Regions from separate parts of the Streptomyces sp. NPDC000075 genome, predicted to be linked through region 3. Evidence: riboswitches for the same ligand, from Rfam matches in the RefSeq annotation. Region 3 holds a riboswitch; each other region holds the start of a gene.
What was found. A riboswitch is a leader RNA that binds a small molecule or an ion and turns the genes downstream of it on or off. The one in region 3 is predicted to bind cyclic di-AMP.
Positions count from the first base shown of each region.

Region 1: another riboswitch for cyclic di-AMP. It lies ahead of ABT403_RS20110 (LysM peptidoglycan-binding domain-containing M23 family metallopeptidase); the one in region 3 lies ahead of ABT403_RS09465 (M23 family metallopeptidase).
Region 2: another riboswitch for cyclic di-AMP. It lies ahead of ABT403_RS34995 (transglycosylase family protein); the one in region 3 lies ahead of ABT403_RS09465 (M23 family metallopeptidase).

Region 1 covers NZ_JBEPFL010000016.1:104,587-111,958, forward strand. Annotated here, with positions in the region: gene ABT403_RS20100 (aspartate aminotransferase family protein) at 1-396, shown strand, start outside; gene ABT403_RS20105 (tyrosine-protein phosphatase) at 451-1,215, opposite strand; cyclic di-AMP (ydaO/yuaA leader) riboswitch at 1,579-1,739, shown strand; gene ABT403_RS20110 (LysM peptidoglycan-binding domain-containing M23 family metallopeptidase) at 1,744-2,736, shown strand; gene ABT403_RS20115 (SGNH/GDSL hydrolase family protein) at 2,901-3,686, shown strand; gene ABT403_RS20120 (MBL fold metallo-hydrolase) at 3,838-5,049, shown strand; gene ABT403_RS20125 (sensor histidine kinase) at 5,287-6,981, shown strand; gene ABT403_RS20130 (roadblock/LC7 domain-containing protein) at 7,029-7,372, shown strand, end outside.
Region 2 covers NZ_JBEPFL010000046.1:2,720-10,091, reverse strand. Annotated here, with positions in the region: gene ABT403_RS35005 (cytochrome P450 family protein) at 122-1,414, shown strand; gene ABT403_RS35000 (transglycosylase family protein) at 1,543-2,649, shown strand; cyclic di-AMP (ydaO/yuaA leader) riboswitch at 2,924-3,092, shown strand; gene ABT403_RS34995 (transglycosylase family protein) at 3,095-3,829, shown strand; gene eno (phosphopyruvate hydratase) at 4,122-5,408, shown strand; gene ABT403_RS34985 (FtsB family cell division protein) at 5,499-5,987, shown strand; gene ABT403_RS34980 (DUF501 domain-containing protein) at 6,057-6,602, shown strand; gene ABT403_RS34975 (Ppx/GppA phosphatase family protein) at 6,599-7,372, shown strand, end outside.
Region 3 covers NZ_JBEPFL010000006.1:27,392-34,763, reverse strand. Annotated here, with positions in the region: gene ABT403_RS09480 (bifunctional acetate--CoA ligase family protein/GNAT family N-acetyltransferase) at 1-1,927, opposite strand, end outside; gene ABT403_RS09475 (HPr family phosphocarrier protein) at 2,140-2,421, shown strand; gene ABT403_RS09470 (GntR family transcriptional regulator) at 2,566-3,231, opposite strand; gene ABT403_RS09465 (M23 family metallopeptidase) at 3,399-4,205, opposite strand; cyclic di-AMP (ydaO/yuaA leader) riboswitch at 4,218-4,377, opposite strand; gene ABT403_RS09460 (M16 family metallopeptidase) at 4,603-5,970, opposite strand; gene ABT403_RS09455 (M16 family metallopeptidase) at 5,991-7,337, opposite strand.

The DNA.
Region 1 (7,372 bases), on a different contig from region 3:
ATGGGCGACCTGCTGCGCGGGCGGCTGGCCGCCCTGGTGGACGAGTACGAGATGCTGCACGAGGTGCGGGGCCGCGGGCTGATGATCGGCATCGAGTTCGGCCGGCCGTCCTCGCTGGGCCTGCGCGGCCGCTGGGCGATGCTCCAGGCGGCCCGCAAGGGGCTGTTCGCGCAGATGGTCGTGGTGCCGCTGCTCAACCGGCACCGGATCCTCACCCAGGTCTCGGGGGACCACCTGGAGGTCATCAAGCTGATCCCGCCGCTGATCGTGGACGAGGCGGACGTGGACCGGTTCGTGGCCGCCTTCCGCGAGGTCATGGACGAGGCGCACGGCGGGGGCTCACTGATGTGGGACTTCGGCCGGACCCTGGTGAAGCAGGCGGTCGGCAACCGCTAGGCGGTGGGGTCGGCGTACGGGGCCCCGGTTCGCCGGGGCCCCGCGCCGGGCCGGTCAGTCCAGCAGCCGGTCCCGCAGCCGCTCGCGGGTCGCGGGGGTGAGCCCGAGGCCCTCCCGGAGGTAGCGCTCCACCCCGCCCCAGTGCGCGTCGATGGTCTCGTACGCGGCGGCCAGGTACGCGGGCCGGGCATCGAACAGCGGCGCCAGCAGCTCGGTCACCTCGGGGTCGCGGGTCTCGGGGGTGTCGTCGCGGCGCACCATCCGGTAGCGGTTGTGCGGGGCGTCCGACTCCATGTAGTCCGCCGTGATCGCGTCGCGGTCGACCCCGAGCGCGAGCAGGGTGACGGCGACCGCCAGCCCCGCCCGGTCCTTGCCGGCCGCGCAGTGCATCAGCGCCGGCACGCTGTCCTCGGCGAGCGCCTGCACCACGCGGCCGTGCTCGGCGGTGCGGGTGCGGACCATCTCCCGGTACGACTCCGCCATGCGGGCGGCGGCCCTGCCCCCGCCCAGGAGCGCGCGGAGCCGGTCGATGCCGCCCTCGCGGACCATCCGCCAGAACTCCCCGCCGTCGGCCGGGTCCGAGAGCGGGATGTTCACGTTGCGCACGCCTGGCAGTTCGACGTCCGGCCCCTCCAGGGCCCGGTCGGCGCGGTTGCGGAAGTCGAAGACGGTGTGCAGACCGAGGGAGGAGAGGAACTCTGCGTCGGTTTCGGTGGCATGCGCCAGATGTCCGCTTCGGAACAGTCGTCCCGGCCTGACCCTCCGTCCGTCCGTGGTCGGCAGTCCGCCCACGTCACGGAAATTGCGCACTCCGGTCATCTCGGGCGTGGGCTCGGGGTGTGCGGGCAGGTCCTGGGGTATCTGCTGGGTCACGTCTGCTCCTTCGCGCGTGCCGCTTGTCCGAATTGCTCTGGTTGGGACCAACTTGCCATAGGTGGACGAGAGATCGGGCCGAACTCCGTGAGCCAGATCATACGGTGACCGTGCGTGCCTGATCGCGAAAACCGAATTCCCTTGCCGGGGCGGCTGTTGCGGATCCGGAATGGACGCAGGGTGACCGTCATTCCGTTGATCCCTCATACCTGCTATTCCGTCAGGGAATTCACGGCTTGTTGCCCGTGGTCCCGCTGGATTACCTTCGCGAGCGATCCGGGTGGACCGCCTAATCCTGCCGCCGCCCGGGAACCTCACCCGACCAACCATGCGCGCGGCAGGAGCGGGGGAACCAGGTGAACCGCCGTTCCGGATCATTCCGGAACGGCTCGGGGTGAAGCCGTACCCGTACGGCCGGACATCTCCAGTCCGAACCCGACAGCTCACCTCGCAGGCGCCGGAGAGGAATTCGCCATGCCCGGAAAGGGTAAGCACCGCCGTCCGAAGTCCCGTTCCATATCCCGCGGCCTCGCCCTCGCCGGCACCGGCGGCGCGGCCCTCGCGCTGCCGCTGACGGCCGCCGCGGGCGCCCAGGCCGCGACCCCCGCCGCCGCGGCCCCGGCCGCCGCCCCGGCCCAGGCCCCGACGGCGGCGCGGACGGCCGCCCCCGCCGCCCCCTCCACCTACACGGTCGTCTCCGGTGACTGCCTCTCGACGATCGCCGCCGGGCACGGCCTCTCCGGCGGCTGGGAGCGGCTGTACGCCGACAACCGCGAGGCCGTCGGCGACGACCCGTCCCTCATCCACCCGGGGCTGCGCCTGACCCTCGGCGGCCGGGGCGCGGCCCCCGCCCCGAAGGCGGCTGAAGCGCCCGCCGAGGAGACCTCGACCGGCACTCCGGCGGCCGGTGAGGACGCCTCCGGCTCCGCCGCCTCCGAGGGCTCCGCCGCCGGGGCGGGCACGGCCGGCGCCTCCGGCGCCACGCCGCTGAAGGGCGCCGCCGCCCCGTCCCGCGGAATGAAGCAGTCCGCTCCGGCCGCCCAGTCCGCGCCCGCGAGCGCCGCCGGGTTCGTCGCCCCCGTCAGCGGCGGCGTCTCCACCGCGTACCGCACCCCCGGCGCCATGTGGTCCTCCGGCTACCACACCGGCGTCGACTTCATCGCGAGCACCGGCACCACCGTCCGGGCCGTCGGCGCGGGCACCGTGGTTTCCGCAGGCTGGGGCGGTGCGTACGGCAACCAGGTCGTCATCCGGCACGCCGACGGCAAGTACTCCCAGTACGGCCACCTGTCCCAGCTGAACGTCTCGACGGGCCAGACCGTCACCGCCGGCCAGACCATCGGGCTCTCCGGCGCCACCGGCAACGTCACCGGCCCGCACCTCCACTTCGAGATCCGCACGGGCCCCTCCTACGGCTCCGACATCGACCCGCTGGCCTACCTCCGCTCGAAGGGCGTCAGCGTCTGAGACCGTCCGGCGGCATGGCGCCGGCAATGCGTGGGGCCGGGACCCGAGGGGGGTCCCGGCCCCGCTTGTACTTATTCCTTATCCCCCGCGTGGTATAGATCACGGTCCGTCAACCCCTCATTACGTTGGCGTAGGTTGGCGACGGGGGTGAAGGATGGGTTCCCGTGGCAGCGACGAAGACGACACTCAAGACCATCGGCTCGTACGCGGCGATCGGGGACAGCTTCACCGAAGGCGTGGGGGACCCGGGACCCGGGGATTCCTATCTCGGCTGGGCGGACCGGTTCGCCGTGCTCCTGGCGGATCAGCGCGACGAGCACGACTTCCGGTACGCGAACCTCGCGGTACGGGGCAAGGTGCTCGACCAGATCGTGGAGGAGCAGGTTCCGCGGGCCAAGGAACTCGCCCCCGACCTCGTCTCCTTCTGTGCGGGCGGCAACGACATCATCCGGCCCGGCAGCGACCCCGACGACGTCGCCGAACGCTTCGAGGCGGCCGTGGCCGACCTCACGGCCTCCGTCGGCCTCGTGATGATCACCACCGGCTTCGACACCCGGGGCGTCCCGGTCCTCAAGCACCTGCGGGGCAAGATCGCGACGTACAACGTCCACGTGCGGGCCATCGCGGACCGCTACGGCTGCCCCGTGCTCGACCTCTGGTCGCTGAAGACCGTACAGGACCGCCGCGCCTGGGACGGCGACCGCCTCCACCTCTCGCCCGAGGGCCACACCCGCGTCGCGCTGCGCGCCGCGCAGGTCCTCGGCTACGACGTGCCGGCCGACCCCGACCAGCCCTGGCCGCCGGCCGCGCCGCGCGGCTCCGTGGACGTCACCCGGGACAACATCCAGTGGGCGCGTGAGCACCTCGTCCCCTGGATCGGGCGGCGGCTGCGCGGGGAGTCCTCCGGCGACCACGTCGAGGCCAAGCGCCCGGACCTGCTCCCGCTGTAAGCCGTACGGCAGGGCCCGGCCCCGGGCCGGGCCCCTGCCGCACGGCCCGTACGCGCGGACGGGAGACGGCGGGGCGGAATCCCCGGAAGCCGGTGCGCGTTGGGATGGTCGTGGGCGTACCCCACCCCACCCGCACTCCCCAGGAGGCGCCTTGACCGGCTCCCTTCCCCTGCGTCCCCGGCTGCGCGCCCTGCGGCCCGAAGCCTTCGGCGCGGACCCGTCCGGCGCACGGCTGGAGCGCATCCTGCGCTCCCCGAACTTCGCCGACGGCGTCTTCCAGAACCCGGTGGGGGCCAGGACCAGGCCTTCCGGCTCCATGCTGGAATTCGCCAAGATCTACTTCCACAAGGAGCAGCGGATCCGGCGCAACCCCGGCGCGCCGATCCCCGTCTACCCCACCACCCTCGCCGAGCTGGCCAAGCCGCCGGCGAGCGGACTGCGCCTGACCTGGATGGGGCACTCCAGCGTGCTCGCCGAGATCGACGGCCGCCGCGTGCTCTTCGACCCCGTCTGGGGCGAGCGCTGCTCCCCCTTCCCCTTCGCCGGCCCCAAGCGCCTGCACCCCGTACCGGTGCCGCTGGCCTCCCTGGGCGAGGTCGACGTGGTCGTCATCTCCCACGACCACTACGACCACCTGGACCTGCCCACCGTCAAGGCTCTGGCCGGTACGGACACGGTCTTCGCCGTCCCGCTCGGGGTCGGCGCCCACCTGGAGCGCTGGGGCGTCGCCCCGGGCCGGCTGCGCGAGCTGGACTGGAACGAGACCACCGAGGTCGCCGGCCTCTCCCTGACGGCCACCCCGGCCCGCCACTTCTGCGGGCGCGGCCTGCGCAACCAGCAGTTCACCCTGTGGGCCTCCTGGGTGGTCGCCGGCGAGGAGCACCGGATCTTCCACAGCGGCGACACCGGCTACTTCCCGGGCTTCAAGGAGATCGGCGCCGAGCACGGCCCCTTCGACGCCACGATGATCCAGATCGGGGCGTACTCGGAGTACTGGCCCGACATCCACATGACCCCCGAGGAAGGCATGCGGGCCCACCTCGACCTCCAGGGCGGCGCCCCGGCCGGCACGATGCTGCCCATCCACTGGGGCACCTTCAACCTGGCCCCGCACCCGTGGGACGAGCCCGGCGAGGGCACCGTCGCCGCGGCCGGCGCCGCCGGGGCGGCCGTCGCCCTGCCCATCCCGGGCCAGCCCTTCGAACCCGGAGCCCCGGACGCCCCGGCCGCACCCTGGTGGCGCCCCTTCGTCGCGGGCACCACCCCCCTCGCCGGCCTCACCGCCCCCGCGGGGACCGGCGCGGCCGAGCCGGTCCCCGCCCCGTCCGCCGGGATCGGTGAACCGGAGGCCGTGGGTTCCTGAACCGGCCCGGGGTTCCCCGGCCCGTGGAGCGCGCACGCCCCGAGCCGTACGGGCGTGCGCGCTCCCGGCGCATTCGGGCTGTCGTACGAGCGCTCCGTCGGGAGCGGGAAGCAGCGCGGCCAAGTTCCCCAACTGGGCAACGACCGCGGGAGCGTGCGGTCTAGCGTGGGTATCCGGTGATCAACACCGGGCCCCGGAACTGGAACCGGGTTCCGGACCCACGTACCGAGGACGCCGATGTCCGCACTCCGCCCCGCCCGCCACGCCCCGTCGAGACACGCCGCCCCGGGAACCGGCCGGCAGATACGCCCCCAGCCGGTCCGCGCCGCCGTGCTGCCCACGCTCGCCGCCGGGCTCAGCGGCACCGCCGCCGTGATCTTCACCCTCCAGCTCGGCGGGGGCGCCGGGGAGCGGGACGCGCGGCTGTGGCCGGTGCTCGCGGGCTGCGCCCTGCTGGCCGTCGGAGCGCTCGCCGCCGCCCTGCTGGGGGCCCAGCGCACGGCCAAGGCCGTCCGCGACCGGTGCGAGGCGCTGCGGCGCTCCAGCATGCGCGGCCGCCAGGAGCTGCGCACGGCCGCCGAGCGGCTGGAGCGCGGGGAACGGCCGGCCCGCCCCGTGCGGTCCGGCCGGGGCGCCCCGCCGGCCGGGGCCGGACGGGCCGGGGCGGACGAGTTCTGGCTGCTCGCCCAGGAGCTGCGCGGCGCGCGCGAGCAGGCGCACGAGACCCTCCTACGGCTCGCCGTCCCGGCCGCGCCCAGCGACAGCGACCGCAAGGTGGAGGTCTTCGTCAACCTCGCGCGCCGGCTTCAGTCGCTCGTGCACCGCGAGATCTCGCTGCTCGACGAGCTGGAGGACACGGTCGAGGACCCCGACCTGCTCAAGCAGCTCTTCCACGTCGACCACCTCGCCACCCGGATCCGCCGCCACGCCGAGAACCTCGCGGTGCTCGGCGGAGCCGCCTCCCGGCGCCAGTGGACGCGGCCGATCGACCTGAGCGAGGTGCTGCGGTCCTCCGTCGCCGAGGTGGAGCAGTACACGCGCGTCAAGGTGGTGCCCCCGGCGGGCGGCACCGTACGCGGGCACGCCGTCGCCGACGTGGTGCACCTGCTGGCCGAACTCGTCGAGAACGCCACGGTGTTCTCCGCCCCCGACACCGACGTGGTGGTGCGGGCCGAGCGGGTGACCGCCGGGATCGCGGTCGAGGTGGAGGACCGCGGGCTGGGCATGCCGCCGCAGGAGCAGAACCGGATGAACGCCCTGCTGGGCGACCCCGACCAGGTCAGCGTCCGGCACCTGCTGGCGGACGGCCGGATCGGCCTGTTCGTGGTCTCCGCCCTGGCCCGGCGGCACGGGATCGCCGTCGAGCTGAAGTCCAACATCTACGGCGGCGTGCTCGCCGTCCTCGTGCTGCCCCAGGGCCTGCTGGGCGCGGAGGCCCCGAGCGCGGCCGACGCCCTGGGCGGCTCCCGCACCACCTCCTGGGGCACGGCCGAGACCGCCCCGCCCCTGGAACCGGCCCGCGTGCCCGCCCCCGCCGCCCCGCCCGCACCGGGGCCCGCCCCCGCCGGGGGAAGCGGCCGCACCCTGGACCTCGGCCTGGTGCCGGCCTCCCCGGAAGGGTTCACGGCCCCCCGCGCCCCGGCGGGGGCCGGACCGGAGCCGGTGCGGGACCGGGGGGCGGAGGCCGCCGTCGGGGCGGCCGGGCACCCCGAGCCCCTGCCCCGCCGGGTGCCCGCCGCCCGGGCCGACCGCGACGACCGGCCGCCGCTGCCCCGGCGGCTGGCCCAGACGCACCTCGCGCCGCAGCTGCGCGAGGCCCCCGCCCCCCGCAGGCCGGACGCGGACACCGAACAGCCCGTGCACGACCCCGGCCTGATGGCGGCCTTCCAGCGGGGCTTCGGCCTCGCCCAGACCTCCGAGCAGCAGACATGACCCCCCGCGTGAACACCCGCACGAACCCCAGCAAGGAGCACACCCCCATGGCCGGCGAAGTGGCGACGCAGACGAAGACAGGCAGCCTCTCGGACCTCGACTGGCTGCTCGGCGGACTGGTCCAGCGCGTCCCGTACACGCGCGCCGCGGTCCTGCTGACCAACGACGGGCTCGTCACCTGCGTCCACGGCCTGGACTCCGACAGCGCCGACCACATGGCCGCCCTCGCCTCCGGCCTGTACTCCCTCGGCCGCAGCGCGGGCGCCCGCTTCGGCGATGGGGCCGAGGTCCGCCAGGTGGTCGTCGAGCTCGACAGCGCCCTCGTGTTCGTCTCCGCCGCCGGCTCCGGCACCTGTCTGGCCGTCCTCGCGGACCGCGAGGCCGACGCGGG
Region 2 (7,372 bases), on a different contig from region 3:
GTCCACAGGACCGAAGTAGGAATGCCGGACAAGCCGCCGTCAAGTGATGGCCGATCTGCGGACAGCCGCGACGAACCGCATATAAAGGATGGCCGGTAGCGAGCCGGGATACCGTCGACGGGTGCACGAGCAGACCCCCGCCACCCCGCCCGCCCCTTCCGTCCCCGAGGCGCCGACCCTCTTCGACTGGGAGTTCGCCACCGACCCCTACCCGGCCTACGCCTGGATGCGCGAGCACTCCCCGGTGCACCGCGCCACGCTGCCCAGCGGGGTCGAGGCCTGGCTGGTGACCCGGTACGCGGACGCCCGCCAGGCCCTCGCCGACCAGCGGCTGAGCAAGAACCCGGCGCACCACGCGGAGCCGGCGCACGCCAAGGGCAAGACCGGGATCCCCGGGGAGCGCAAGGCGGAGCTGATGACCCACCTGCTCAACATCGACCCGCCGGACCACACCCGGCTGCGCCGGCTGGTGTCGAAGGCCTTCACCCCGCGCCGCGTCGCGGAGTTCACCCCGCGCGTGCAGGAGCTGACCGACCACCTCATCGACGCCATCGTGGAAAAGGCGGGGGCCGCAGGGACGGGGGAGGCGGACCTCATCCACGAGTTCGCGTTCCCGCTCCCCATCTACGCCATTTGCGAGATGCTCGGCGTACCGCGCGAGGACCAGGACGACTTCCGCGACTGGGCCGGGATGATGATCCGCCACGGCGGCGGACCGCGCGGCGGGGTCGCCCGGTCGGTGAAGCGGATGCGCACCTATCTCGGGGAACTGATCCACCGCAAGCGGGATGATCTGGGCAACGACCTCATCTCCGACCTGATCCGGGCGAGTGACCACGGAGACCACCTGACGGAGGCCGAGGCCACCGCGATGGCCTTCATCCTCCTCTTCGCCGGCTTCGAGACGACCGTGAACCTCATCGGCAACGGCGTCCACTCCCTCTTCATGAACCCCGGCCAGCGCGCCCGCCTCCAGGACTCCCTCGCGGCGGGCGAGACCGCCCTGCTGGAGACCGGGATCGAGGAGCTGCTGCGCTACGACGGCCCGGTGGAGCTGGCCACCTGGCGGTTCGCCACCCGCCCGCTGACCCTCGGCGGGCAGGACATCGCCGTCGGCGACCCCGTGCTGGTGGTCCTCGCGGCGGCCGACCGCGACCCCGCGCGCTTCGACGATCCGGACACCCTCGACCTCTCCCGGAGTGACAATCAGCACCTCGGATACGGCCACGGGATCCACTACTGCCTCGGCGCCCCGCTCGCCCGTCTGGAGGGCCAGACGGCGCTCGCGACTTTGCTGAAGCGTCTGCCGGATCTGGAACTTGCCGTTCCCCCTACGGACCTGCGCTGGCGCGGCGGACTCATCATGCGGGGGCTGCGCACCCTCCCCGTCCGCTTCACAGTCCCGAACGCCTGAGGCGGCGCGCGAACCCCGGTGGGGCTGCGGAACTGACCGGAATTCAGTCCTCGGCCGAACTTGTGACATCCGTTCGAAGGGAGCTAGGTTCTGCCGTTACCCCGCCGTTATACGAAAGGTGCAGCCTCATGCTTCCCGGGAACGGCCGCCACAGACGACCCCGTCAGGTCCCCGCCATCGTCGTCACCGCCGGTGTCACCGGCTCAGCGCTGGCCCTGCCGTTGCTCGCCGCCACCGGCGCGAGCGCGGCCGACACCGCGACGTGGGACAAGGTCGCCGACTGCGAGAGCGGCGGCACGTGGAGCGCCAACTCCGGCAGCGGGGCCTACGGCGGACTCCAGTTCACCCTGGAGCAGTGGAAGAACGCGGGCGGACTCGAGTTCGCGGAGCGCCCCGACCTGGCGAGCCGCTCCCAGCAGATAGCCGTCGCCGAGCGGGTGCTGGACTCCCAGGGGCCCCAGGCGTGGTCGCTGTGCTCCACCTCGGCGGGGCTGACCAAGGGCGGGCCCAAGGCCGACGTGGACACCGGCACCTCCAAGACCCCCGGGCCGGTCGGCGCCGCCCCGGTCCGCCCGGACTTCACGGTGCCCGCCACCGGCAAGGGCGGCTCCTCCACGGACTTCGGGGCGCCCACCCCGGCGCCCGGCGCCCCGTCCCCGAGCGTGCTGCCGGACTACCCGCTGGGCGCCGTCAGCGGACTGCCCGTCATGCCGGAGCCGGACTACGGCGTGACGCCCACCCCGACGACCGGCCCCACCGTCCCGCCCACCACTCCCGCGAACCCGGGCAACCCGGGCGACCCGGGCAACGGGAACGGTCTGGGCAACCAGAACGGCCAGGGAAATCCGGGCAACCCGGGCAACTCCAACAACCAGGGCAACCCGGCCAATCCGTCCACCCCCGGCACCCCGACCGCCCCGGTCGACCCGACGGCCCCGGCCACCCCGGGCGCCACGCCCTCCCCTTCGGCCACTCCCACCACAGGAGCCACCGACGGCAGCGGCAAGCACCGCGGCCCGGCCGCCCTGGAGGTGCCGGCGGCCCCTGGCGCGGCGTCAGCCGCCGCCGCGCAGCCCACGTACACGGTGAAGCCGGGCGACAACCTGGCGGCCATCGCGGACGCCAACGGCCTCAAGGGCGGATGGAGCGCCCTCTACAAGGCCAACGAGCAGGTCATCGGCACGGACGCGGATCTCATCAAGCCCGGTCAGAACCTGGATCTAACCAAGAAATAGGGGTAGTTCGGGCAGCCGTTACGGGCTGAATGTCCGTTATCGGCAAGTGAGACATGCATCTCTTCCGGACAACTGGCGTGTCTCATTCCGGAACTTCCGCAAACCCCGCTCCGACCTGCGCAAACGTGCTCCCGAGGAACGCAAGTAGGCCGGTTTCTCCCCAAAATCACACGTTGAACATCGGGGAGAGACCTGTCTACCTTCTGAGTCGCTCGCCACCGCGGGCTCCTTCGACCGCATCGCCGAATCCTGCCGGCGGCCGGAGGGAACAGTCGTCGCGCAAGCGCCGTTGGCAGGAGCGGGGGAACCAAGGTAGTTGCCGGGAAAGGCCGTTGAGAGACGGCCCGCGTACCGGCTAGGGGTGAAGACGCGCAGCAGCGCGGCCGGGCAACTCATCCGCCCGAACCCGACAGCTCACCTCGAAGGCGTCGGTGAGGAGAACTCCATGCTGCTTTCCGGCAAGGGCAAGCACCGTCGCGGCTCCAAGGCCGTCCGCATCGTCACGCTCGCCGGTGTCGCCGGCGTGGCCGTCGCCGCCCCGCTGATGGCCGCCGGCTCCGCCAGCGCCGCCACCGTCTCGGAGTGGGACAAGGTCGCCGCGTGCGAGTCCGGCGGTAACTGGTCCATCAACACCGGCAACGGTTACTACGGCGGCCTCCAGTTCTCCGCCTCCACGTGGGCCGCGTACGGCGGCAAGGCGTACGCCGCGCAGGCCAACCAGGCCAGCAAGTCGCAGCAGATAGCCATCGCCGAGAAGGTCCTCAAGGGCCAGGGCAAGGGCGCCTGGCCGTCCTGCGGCGTCGGCCTGTCCAACTCCGCCTACAACGGCGGCGGCTCGACCACCACCCCGGCCAAGCCGAAGCCGGAGACCAAGCCGGCCCCGGCCAAGCCCGCCCCGGCGAAGCCCTCCACCCCGAAGGCCGACACCGAGACCAAGAGCACCGGCTCCGGCTCCGGCTGGACCCCCTCGAAGCCGGCCCCGTCGAAGCCGTCGACCCCGAAGGCCGAGACCCCGGCCACCGGCAACGGCTCGTACACGGTCAAGGAGGGTGACACCCTCGGCACCATCGCCGACGCCAACGGCGTCAAGGGCGGCTGGGAGAAGCTCTTCGACCTGAACAAGGACATCGTCAAGGACGCTGACCTGATCTTCCCGGGGCAGAAGCTGAAGCTCAGCTGAATTCCCGCGTAACACCCGAGCAGTACCCCGGTACGGCCCGCGGCATCGACGCCCGGCGCGCATCCCCCCGCGCGCCGGGCGTCGTCATGTCCGGGGCCGGGCCGCCTGTTTTCCGCGACCGGGCCCCGCATTTCCAGGGTCCTATGTCCCGGAAGACGGGTATTCGGCCCCTTTTTCGTCCCAGGACCCGGGCGGTCGGCCAGCCGACCGCCCGGAGCCGGTTAGGCTCTAGTCGGCGAGGCCGTCCCAGGCCCCACGCCACCGCACACCCAGCGTCACATCCCAGAAGGAGATGCTCGTGCCGTCCATCGACGTCGTCGTAGCCCGGGAAATCCTGGACTCCCGAGGCAACCCCACGGTCGAGGTCGAGGTGGGCCTCGACGACGGCAGCACCGGCCGTGCTGCCGTTCCGTCCGGCGCCTCCACCGGTGCCTTCGAGGCCATCGAGCTCCGTGACGGTGACCCCAACCGTTACATGGGCAAGGGCGTCGAGAAGGCCGTCCTCGCGGTCATCGAGCAGATCGGCCCGGAGCTCGTCGGTTACGACGCCACCGAGCAGCGCCTGATCGACCAGGCCATGTTCGACCTCGACGCCACCGACAACAAGGGCTCCCTCGGCGCCAACGCCATCCTCGGCGTCTCCCTCGCCGTCGCGCACGCCGCGTCGGAGGCCTCGGACCTCCCGCTCTTCCGCTACCTGGGCGGACCGAACGCGCACCTGCTGCCCGTTCCGATGATGAACATCCTCAACGGCGGGTCGCACGCCGACTCCAACGTGGACATCCAGGAGTTCATGATCGCCCCGATCGGCGCGGAGTCCTTCTCCGAGGCGCTGCGCTGGGGTGCCGAGGTCTACCACACCCTCAAGAAGGTCCTGCACACCAAGGGCCTGTCCACCGGCCTGGGCGACGAGGGCGGCTTCGCCCCGAACCTGGAGTCCAACCGCGCCGCGCTCGACCTCATCATCGAGGCCATCAAGCAGGCCGGCTACACCCCGGGCAAGGACATCGCGCTCGCGCTCGACGTCGCCGCGTCCGAGTTCTACAAGGACGGCAAGTACGAGTTCGAGGGCCAGTCCCGCTCGGCCGCCGAGATGACCGACTACTACGCCGAGCTCGTCGAGGCGTACCCGCTCGTCTCCATCGAGGACCCGCTGTTCGAGGACGACTGGGCCGGCTGGAAGACCATCACCGACCGCCTGGGCTCCAAGGTCCAGATCGTCGGCGACGACCTCTTCGTCACCAACCCGGAGCGCCTGGCCCGCGGTATCGAGGAGGGCTCCGCGAACGCCCTGCTCGTCAAGGTGAACCAGATCGGTTCGCTGACCGAGACCCTCGACGCCGTCGAGATGGCCCAGCGCAACGGCTTCAAGTGCATGATGTCCCACCGCTCCGGCGAGACCGAGGACGTCACCATCGCCGACCTCGCCGTCGCCGTGAACTGCGGTCAGATCAAGACCGGCGCCCCGGCCCGCTCGGACCGCGTCGCCAAGTACAACCAGCTGCTGCGCATCGAGGAGATCCTCGACGACGCCGCGGTGTACGCCGGGCGCAGCGCCTTCCCGCGCTTCAAGGGCTGAGTCCTCGCCTAGCCTCCCTACGTCCCCGCACTCGGTCCCGTACCGTGTGCGGGGACGTATTGCGTAGCGCGCACCAGGGGAGGCGGACCCATGGCCGGGAACCGGGATCGGTTCTCCACCTTCTCCACGGCGACCAGGCTCCGGCAGCTCGGTGAGCGGACCGCGGCCCACGTCTACCGCTCGCAGTCGCGCCGGCAGGTGCGCCGCAGCCGGCTCACCGGCCGGGCGGCACTGCTGGTGCTCGTCCTCTGTACGCTGGTCGTCGCCCTCGCGTATCCGATGCGCCAGTACGTGTCCCAGCGCTCGGAGATCGCGGACCAGCAGCGGGCCGCCGCCACCGCGCGCAAGCGCCTGGAGCAGCTCCGCGACGAGAAGGCGCGCTGGCAGGACCCCGCCTACGCGGAGCAGCAGGCGCGCCGGCACCTGCACTTCCTGCGCCCGGGGGAGATCGGCTACATCATGACCGACCCCGGGGCCGCGGCCGCGGAGCACCGCCGCGGCGGTCAGAGCGGGTCCGACCGCCCCTGGTACTCCAACGTCTGGGACGGGGTCGACAAGGCCGACCGCCCCGGCGACTGAACCACCCGACACGACCGACACGACCGTCACGCCGTCACGTACGACCGAACGAAGAGACTTCCTCCAGGCATGCAGACGCCCCCGCCCCAGACCGACCGGACCGAGCCGACCGACGCCGACATCGAGGCGTTCCAGCAGCAGCTCGGCCGCCCGCCGCGCGGGCTGCGCGCCATCGCGCACCGCTGCCCCTGCGGCCAGCCGGACGTCGTCGAGACGGCCCCGCGCCTTCCCGACGGCACCCCCTTCCCCACGCTGTACTACCTCACCTGCCCGCGCGCGGCCTCCGCGATCGGCACGCTGGAGGCCAACGGCGTGATGAAGGAGATGCAGGCCCGCCTCGCCGAGGACCCGGAGCTCGCGGCCGCGTACCGCAAGGCGCACGAGGACTACATCGAGCGCCGCGACGCCATCGAGGTGCTCCAGGGCTTCCCGAGCGCCGGCGGCATGCCGGACCGGGTGAAGTGCCTGCACGTGCTCGTCGGGCACTCGCTGGCCGCCGGCCCCGGGGTGAACCCGTTCGGCGACGAGGCCCTCGCGATGCTGCCCGAGTGGTGGGCCAAGGGCGCCTGCGTGACCCCCTGCTCCGGCGGGGCGAAGGAAGAGGAGTCCGCATGACCCGGGTCGCGGGCATCGACTGCGGTACGAACTCCATCCGCCTCCTGGTCGCCGACTGCGACCCGGACACCGGCGAGCTGGTCGAGCTCGACCGCCGGATGACGATCGTCCGGCTCGGCCAGGGCGTGGACAAGACCGGCCGGCTGGCCCCGGAGGCCCTGGAGCGCACCTTCGCGGCCTGCCGCGAGTACGCCGCCGTGATCAAGGAGCTGGGCGCCGAGCGGGTCCGCTTCGTGGCCACCTCGGCCTCGCGGGACGCCGAGAACCGGGCGGACTTCGTCCGGGGCGTCCTGGACATCCTGGGCGTGGAGCCCGAGGTGATCTCCGGGGAGCAGGAGGCCGAGTTCTCCTTCACCGGCGCCACCAAGGAGCTGACCGGCCGCACGGACCTGGAGCGGCCCTTCCTGGTCGTGGACATCGGCGGCGGCTCGACCGAGTTCGTCGTCGGCGAGCGGCACGTGCGCGCGGCCCGCTCGGTGGACGTGGGCTGCGTCCGGATGACCGAGCGTCACCTGGTGGTGGACGGCGAGGTCACCGACCCGCCGACCGCCGGTCAGATCGCCGCCATGCGGGCCGACATCGAGGCGGCCCTGGACCTGGCCGCCGGGGCGGTCCCGCTGGGCGAGGCCCGCACCCTGGTGGGCCTGGCCGGCTCGGTGACCACGGTCGCCGCGATCGCCCTGGGCCTGGAGGCGTACGAGTCCGAGCGCATCCACCACTCCCGCGTCTCCTACGAGCAGGTCCGCGAGATCAGCGAGCGCATGCTGACC
Region 3 (7,372 bases):
TGGCGGCCGGGGTGCGGTCGCGGGGTGCGGGGGCTGCGGGCTCCGGGGCGGAGGCGGGCTGCCGGGCGGCGGGCGGGAGGGCGGTGGCCCGGGCGGCGGAGAGGGCCTCGACGAGTTCGCCGAGCTCGACGTGGACGACGGCGACGGGCTTGCCGGGGACCTCGGCGACGGCCTCGCGCAGGGCCTCCGCGAGCTCGTCGGCCAGGGCCCGCTCGCCGACCCAGGGGATGGCGGTGACGACGACGGCGTCGCAGTCCTCGGAGGCCAGGGCGGCGGTGAGGGCGGCCCGGAAGTCCTCGGGGGTGGCGGCGGTGGTGAGGTCCAGCGGGGGCGACGGCCGCAGCCCCTCGTTCAGGCAGGCGTCGTACGTGAGCACGCCGAGGGACTCGGAGTTCCCGAGGATCGCCACCCGGGGCCCGGCCGGCAGGGGCTGCCCGGCCAGCAGGAGCCCGGCGTCGACGAGCTCGGTGACGGTGTCGACCCGGATGACGCCGGCCTGCCGGAGCAGCTCGGAGACGGTGGCCTCGGGGAGCCGGGTCCCGGGGACGACGTGCCCGGCGGGGGTGTGGCGGCCGCCGAGGGCGACGACGAGGGGCTTGACGGCGGCGGTGCGGCGCGCGAGGCGGCTGAACTTGCGGGGGTTGCCGAGGGTCTCCAGGTACATCAGGGCCACGTCGGTGGCCCCGTCCTCGTACCAGTACTGGAGGATGTCGTTGCCGGAGACGTCCGCCCGGTTGCCGGCGGACACGAAGGAGGACAGCCCCTCGCCGCGGCGCAGGACGCCGGACAGCAGGGCGATGCCGATGGCCCCGGACTGCGTGAACAGCCCGATCCGGCCACGGGCGGTGGCGGGGGCGGGCGCGAGGGAGGCGTTCAGCTCGACGTCCGCCGCGGTGTTGATCACCCCGAAGGCGTTGGGCCCGATGAGCCGCATCCCGTACGAGCGCGCCTGCCGTACCAGTTCGCGCTGCCGGGCCAGCCCTTCCGGGCCGCTCTCCCCGTAGCCGGCGGACAGCACCACCAGCCCCTGCACCCCGTGCTCCCCGCAGGCGGCGACGGCCTCCGGGACCCGCTCGGCGGGGACGGCGATCACGGCGAGGTCCACGGGGGCGCCGATGTCGGCGACGGTGCGGTAGGCCCGTACCCCGTCCAGCAGGTCCCCTTCCATCCCCGCGGCCCGGGCCTCGTTGACGGCGTAGAGGTGGCCGTGGAAACCGCCGTCGCGCAGGTTGCGCAGCGCCGCGGCGCCGACGCCGGATCCGGAGCGGCTGACGCCGATCACCGCGACCGAACCGGGGGCCAGCAGCCGCTGGACGGACCGGGCCTCGGCGCGCTGTTCGCGGGCGCGCTGGACGGCGAGGGACTCGGCGGTGGGTTCGAGGTCGAGGGTGAGGTGGACGGAGCCGTCCTCGAAGCTGCGCTTCTGCTGATAGCCGGCATCCGTGAACACCTTGATCATCTTGGTGTTGGCGGGCAGCACCTCGGCCGCGAAGCGGCGGATGCCCCGCTCGCGCGCCACGGCCCCGATGTGTTCGAGCAGGGCGGAGGCGACCCCGCGGCCCTGGTGGGCGTCCTGGACGAGGAAGGCCACCTCGGCCTCGTCGGCGGGGGCGGAGGCGGGCCGGCCGTCGGGGCCGATGCGGTCGTAGCGGACGGTGCCGATGAACTCGTCGCCGATGGTCGCGGCGAGGCCGACGCGGTCGACGTGGTCGTGGTGCGTGAAGCGGTGCACGTCGCGGTCGGAGAGCCGGGGGTAGGGGGCGAAGAACCGGTAGTACTTCGACTCGTCCGAGACCTGCTCGTAGAAGCTGACCAGCCGGCCGGCGTCCTCGGTCGTGATGGGGCGGATCCGGGCGGTGCCGCCGTCGCGCAGTACGACGTCCGCTTCCCAGTGGGCCGGGTACGAGAGGTCCGACGCGGTGGTCATGGGGTCAGCCTAAGGGGAAGATCCGGCCAGGTGTCCGAGTAGCTCCGGCGGACCGCACGGCGCGTACGCCGGGAATGAGGCACGCTGGGGCGAATCAGTGCAAAGCTGAGCAGGGCCGAACGGCGGCGGGATCGGGCCGAAGGTCGGTCCGAGCATTCCGGGCGACGTGAGAGACTGGTCTAGACAACCGCGAGAACCTGAAGGGCATCACCATGGCAGAGCGCCGCGTCAACGTCGGCTGGGCCGAGGGCCTGCACGCTCGTCCCGCCTCGATCTTCGTCCGCGCGACGACCGCTTCCGGCGTCCCCGTGACCATCGCGAAGGCGGGCGGCGACCCCGTCAACGCCGCTTCCATGCTGGCGGTCCTGGGTCTGGGCGCCCAGGGCGGCGAGGAGGTCGTCCTGGCGTCCGAGGCCGACGGCGCGGAGGCCGCGCTGGACCGTCTCGCGAAGCTGGTCGCGGAGGGCCTGGAGGAACTCCCGGAAACCGTCTGACCCCTTCACACGAAGCCGCGGCCCCGCCATCAGGGGGCCGCGGCTTCGTGCTGTCCGGACGCTAGGGCCCGCCGATAATCACCCCGCCGTGAATACACGGCGGAAAACAATTCCGGCGCCCCTCTTTTTCTTACACGCCCCGCGTTAATTCCGGCCACCCGCCGTGTTTACGGCACGTTGCAAAGTCCTCACCCGGGGCCGGAAAACACCCATCGCCCGCTCCGCGTGGAGCGCGGCCAGCGTGCGGGCCCGTTCCGCGTCCCCCCGCGCCACCGCGTCGACGACCGCCCCGTGCTCCGCCCAGGACTCCACGGGCCGCACCGGCGCCCCCACCTCGTACAGCCAGGCGACCTTGCGCCTGGTCTGCGTCAGCAGCGCGATCAGCCCCGGGCTGCCGGACGCCTGCGCCAGGGTCTCGTGGAACCAGCTGCCCAGCGACCGCAGGTCCTCCCCCTGCGCCCGCCTGGCCCGCTCCTGGCCCAGCCGCACCAGCCCCCGCAGCACCCTCAGGTGCGCCTCGGTCCGCCGCCGGGCCGCGCGCGAGGCGGCGAGGGGCTCCAGCAGCATCCGCAGCTCCAGCAGATCGGCCGCCTCCTGCTCGCTCGGCTCGGCCACGCAGGCCCCCGCGTGGCGCCGGGTGATGACGAACCCCTCCGACTCCAGCGTGCGCAGCGCCTCGCGCACCGGCACGCGCGAGACCCCGTACCGGCGGGCGAGCACCTCCTCGGTCAGCCGGCCGCCCGGCCCGAAAAAGCCCGAGACGATATCGTCGCGAATTGCTGTACACACCGCGTGCGCCGGAATACGCAAGGCCGGACCTCCGCTGGGTTTCGTTCCGATCGACCGTGCTGCCACTGCGACTCTATTGCAACACACGAGGATTTCCGAGAACGCCCGGAAATCCGGAACGGAAACGCGGAAGGCCCCGGCTCGGGGAGCCGGGGCCTTCGCGTGGAAAGGTCAGGTCGGGTGCCGGGTCAGATGCCGACGCCGTGCTGGCGCAGGTAGGCCAGGGGGTTGATGTCCGTGCCGTACGTGGCGCCGGTGCGGGCCTCGAAGTGCAGGTGCGGGCCGCTGGAGTTGCCGGTGGAGCCCGACAGGCCGATCTGCTGGCCGGCGGTGACGGTCTCGCCGACCGAGACGCTCAGCGACATCAGGTGGCCGTACTGGGTGTAGGTGCCGTCGTTGTGGCGGATCACGACGTTGTTGCCGTAGGCGCCGCCCCAGCCGGCCTCGACGATCGTGCCCGCGCCCACCGCGTGGACGGAGGTGCCCTCGTCCGCGTGGAAGTCGATGCCGGTGTGGCTGCCGGAGGACCACATGCCGCCGCCGGCGCCGTACTGGGTGCTGACGTAGGAGCCGTCGACCGGGGCGACGAAGGTGTTGGCGCGCTTGCGGGCCTCTTCCTTGGCGGCCTTCTCCGCGGCTTCCTTCTCGGCCTTCTCCTTGGCCTCGGCCATGCGCTTGGCCTCGAAGGCGCGGGTCTTCGCGTCGGCCTCGGCCTGCGCCTGGGCGGCGACGGACTCGGCGGCGGTCTGCTGGGTCGCGGCCTGGACCTCGATGTCGTCCTGGAGGCCGTCGGCGACGACGACGGCGTTCAGCGCGCCGGTGTCCTCGACGGAGGGGCCCCCGTGGGAGTCGGCGGCGAAGGCGGGGGCCGCCAGGGTGCCCACCACGCCGGTGGTGGCAAGGGCGGCTATGCCGGCGTAGCCGGCGGTCTTGCGGCTCAGACGGCTCGAACCACGGTGCTTACCGGAACCGGCTGCACGACTGCCAAACGCCATGGCGGGGGTGATCCTTTCCTTCCCTCTCGCCTACCGGGTTAGCTGACGGGTTCGGAGCAGGAAGGTCTCCTACGGCCCCCCTCTGACGAGGCGGTCCGATTCACCCCAGGGACTGATGTGGGTCCCCGGCTCCCCAGGCTCGCGCCTGACGGGGACTCGGCGATCGCTGTCCGGTGCCGCGGATGCGGCTGGCACAACTGACGGACAGCACGCCTGACGCTAGGCGGATCATCAGTCAATCGCCAAACAGACGAGCGGATTTGTTGCGTACGCCACACCGCATAACCGCAACCACATCACTAAACGGACAAAGGGGGCCCGGTGGACGCTCCACCGGGCCCCCTCCGCGTGGGGTGGGATCAGGCCGACTTCCGGTCAGTTGCCGGTAGACCGCCGGTCAGTTGGTGACGACCGTGACCTCGCCGATCCCGAGGGCCAGGACGGGCTCCTCGATCTGCGCCGCGTCGCCGACGAGGATCGTGACCAGCCGGTCCACCGGGAAGGCGCTCACGACCGCCGAAGTGGCCTCCGCCGTACCGGTTTCGGCCAGCCGCGCGTACAGCCGCGCCTGGTAGTCGTCCGGCAGCTCCTGCTCCACCTGGTCGGCCAGCGTCCCGGCGACCGAGGCGGCCGTCTCGAACTTCAGCGGGGCCACGCCCACCAGGTTCTGCACCGCCACGTCGCGCTCGGCGTCCGTGAGGCCCTCGGCGGCGAGGGTGCGCAGCACCTGCCACAGGTCCGCCAGGGCCGGACCGGTGTTGGGGGTGTCCACCGAGCCGCTGATGGCGAGCATCGAGGCGCCCTTGCCGTCGGCCGTGGAGCGCAGCACCTGGCCGAAGGCGCGCACGCCGTACGTGTAGCCCTTCTCCTCGCGCAGCACCTTGTCCAGACGGGAGGTCAGGGTGCCGCCCAGGCAGTAGGTGCCGAGGACCTGCGGGGCCCAGACGATGTCGTGCCGGTCCGGCCCGATCCGGCCGATCAGCAGCTGGGTCTGGACGGCCCCGGGCCGGTCCACGATGATCACGCGGCCGGTGTCGTCGGCCGTCACCGGCGGTACCGGCAGGGGCTCGGCGGTGTTGCCCGTCCAGGCGCCCAGGGTGTCGGCGAGGACAGCGTCCAGGTCGACGCCGGTCAGGTCGCCGACGATCACCGCGGTGGCGGTGGAGGGGCGTACGTGGGCCTCGAAGAAGGCGCGCACGGCGGCGGAGTCGATCCGCGCGACCGTCTCCTCCGTGCCCTGGCGGGGGCGGGACATGCGCAGCGTGGCCGGGAACAGCTCCTTGGAGAGCTCCTTGGCCGCGCGGCGCTGCGGGTTCGCCTGCTCGTGCGGGATCTCGTCGAGCCGGTTGCGCACCAGCCGGGCGACCTCGGCGTCGTCGAAGGCGGGGGCGCGCAGCGCCTCGGCCAGCAGCCCGAGCGCCTTGGGCAGGCGGGAGACCGGGACCTCCAGGGAGACGCGCAGGCCGGGGTGGTCGGCGTGGGCGTCGAGGGTGGCGCCGCAGCGCTCCAGCTCGGCGGCGAACTCCTCGGCGGAGTGCTTGTCGGTGCCCTCCGACAGGGCGCGGGCCATGATGGTGGCCACCCCGTCGAGACCCTCGGGCTCGGCGTCGAGCGGGGCCGCGAGGTTGACCTCGACGGCGACGACCTGCTGGCCGGGGCGGTGGCAGCGCAGCAGGGTCAGGCCGTTGCCGAGGGTGGAGCGCTCGGGGGCGGGGAAGGCCCACGGCGCGGCCTCGCCGGCCTCCGGGCGCGGGTGGAAGGTCATCGTGACGGCTGCGGTGTCGCTCACTGCTCCGCCCCCTCGTTCTCGTCGCTCTCGTCGTTCTCTTCGGAGCCGGGCAGCGGCTCGTAGACCAGGACCGCGCGGTTGTCGGGGCGCAGCCGGGCGGCGGCCACGGCCTGCACCTCCTCCGCGGTGACGGCCAGGACCCGCTGGACGGCGGTCAGGGCCAGCTGCGGGTCGCCGAACAGGACCGCAAAGCGGCACAGTTCGTCGGCGCGGCCGGCGACGGTGCCCAGCCGGTCCAGCCACTCGCGCTCCAGCTGCGCCTGGGCGCGCTCCATCTCGTCGGCCGTGGGGCCCTCGGCGGCGAACCGGGCGAGCTCCTCGTCGACGGCCGCCTCGATGGCGGGGACCTCGACGCCGCTGGAGGTCTTGACGTCCAGCCAGCCCAGGGAGGGGGCGCCGGCCAGCCGCAGCAGGCCGAAGCCGGCCGCGACGGCGCTCTGGTCGCGGCGGACCAGGCGGTTGTGCAGGCGGGAGGACTCGCCGCCGCCGAGGATCGTCAGCGCCACGTCGGCGGCGTCGCACTCGCGGGTGCCGTCGTGCGGCAGGCGGTAGGCGGCCATCAGCGCGCGGGCCGGGACCTCCTCGACGATCTCCTCGCGGAGCTGCCCGCCCATGGTCTCGGGGAGGGTGCCGTCGCGGGGCGGCTGCTTGCCGTCGTGCGCCGGGATGCTGCCGAAGTACTTCTCGACCCAGGCGAGGGTGCGCTCGGGGTCGATGTCGCCCACGACCGACAGGACGGCGTTGTTGGGCGCGTAGTACGTACGGAAGAAGTTCCGGGCGTCCTCGAGGGAGGCGGCGTCCAGATCGGCCATGGAGCCGATCGGGGTGTGGTGGTACGGGTGGCCCTCGGGGTAGGCCAGGGCGGTCAGCCGCTCGAAGGCCGTGCCGTACGGGACGTTGTCGTAGCGCTGGCGGCGCTCGTTCTTGACGACGTCGCGCTGGTTCTCCATGGACTCCTCGTCCAGGGCGGCGAGCAGCGAGCCCATGCGGTCCGCCTCCAGCCACAGGGCGAGCTCCAGCTGGTGGGCCGGCATCGTCTCGAAGTAGTTCGTGCGCTCGAAGCTGGTGGTGCCGTTCAGCGAACCGCCGGCGCCCTGGACGAGCTCGAAGTGCCCGTTGCCCGGTACGCTCGCCGAGCCCTGGAACATCAGGTGCTCGAAGAGGTGAGCCAGACCGGTCCGCCCCTTGACTTCGTGGCGCGAGCCGACGTCGTACCAGAGGCAGACGGCGGCGACCGGGGTGAGGTGGTCCTCGGACAGCACCACGCGCAGGCCGTTGGCCAGCCGGTGCTCGGTCGCTGTCAGGCCGCCGGAGCCGGCCTGAGCTGTGGCCGTGTGACCCATGGGCATGTGGTCCCTTCGATCGCGATGCAGAGATT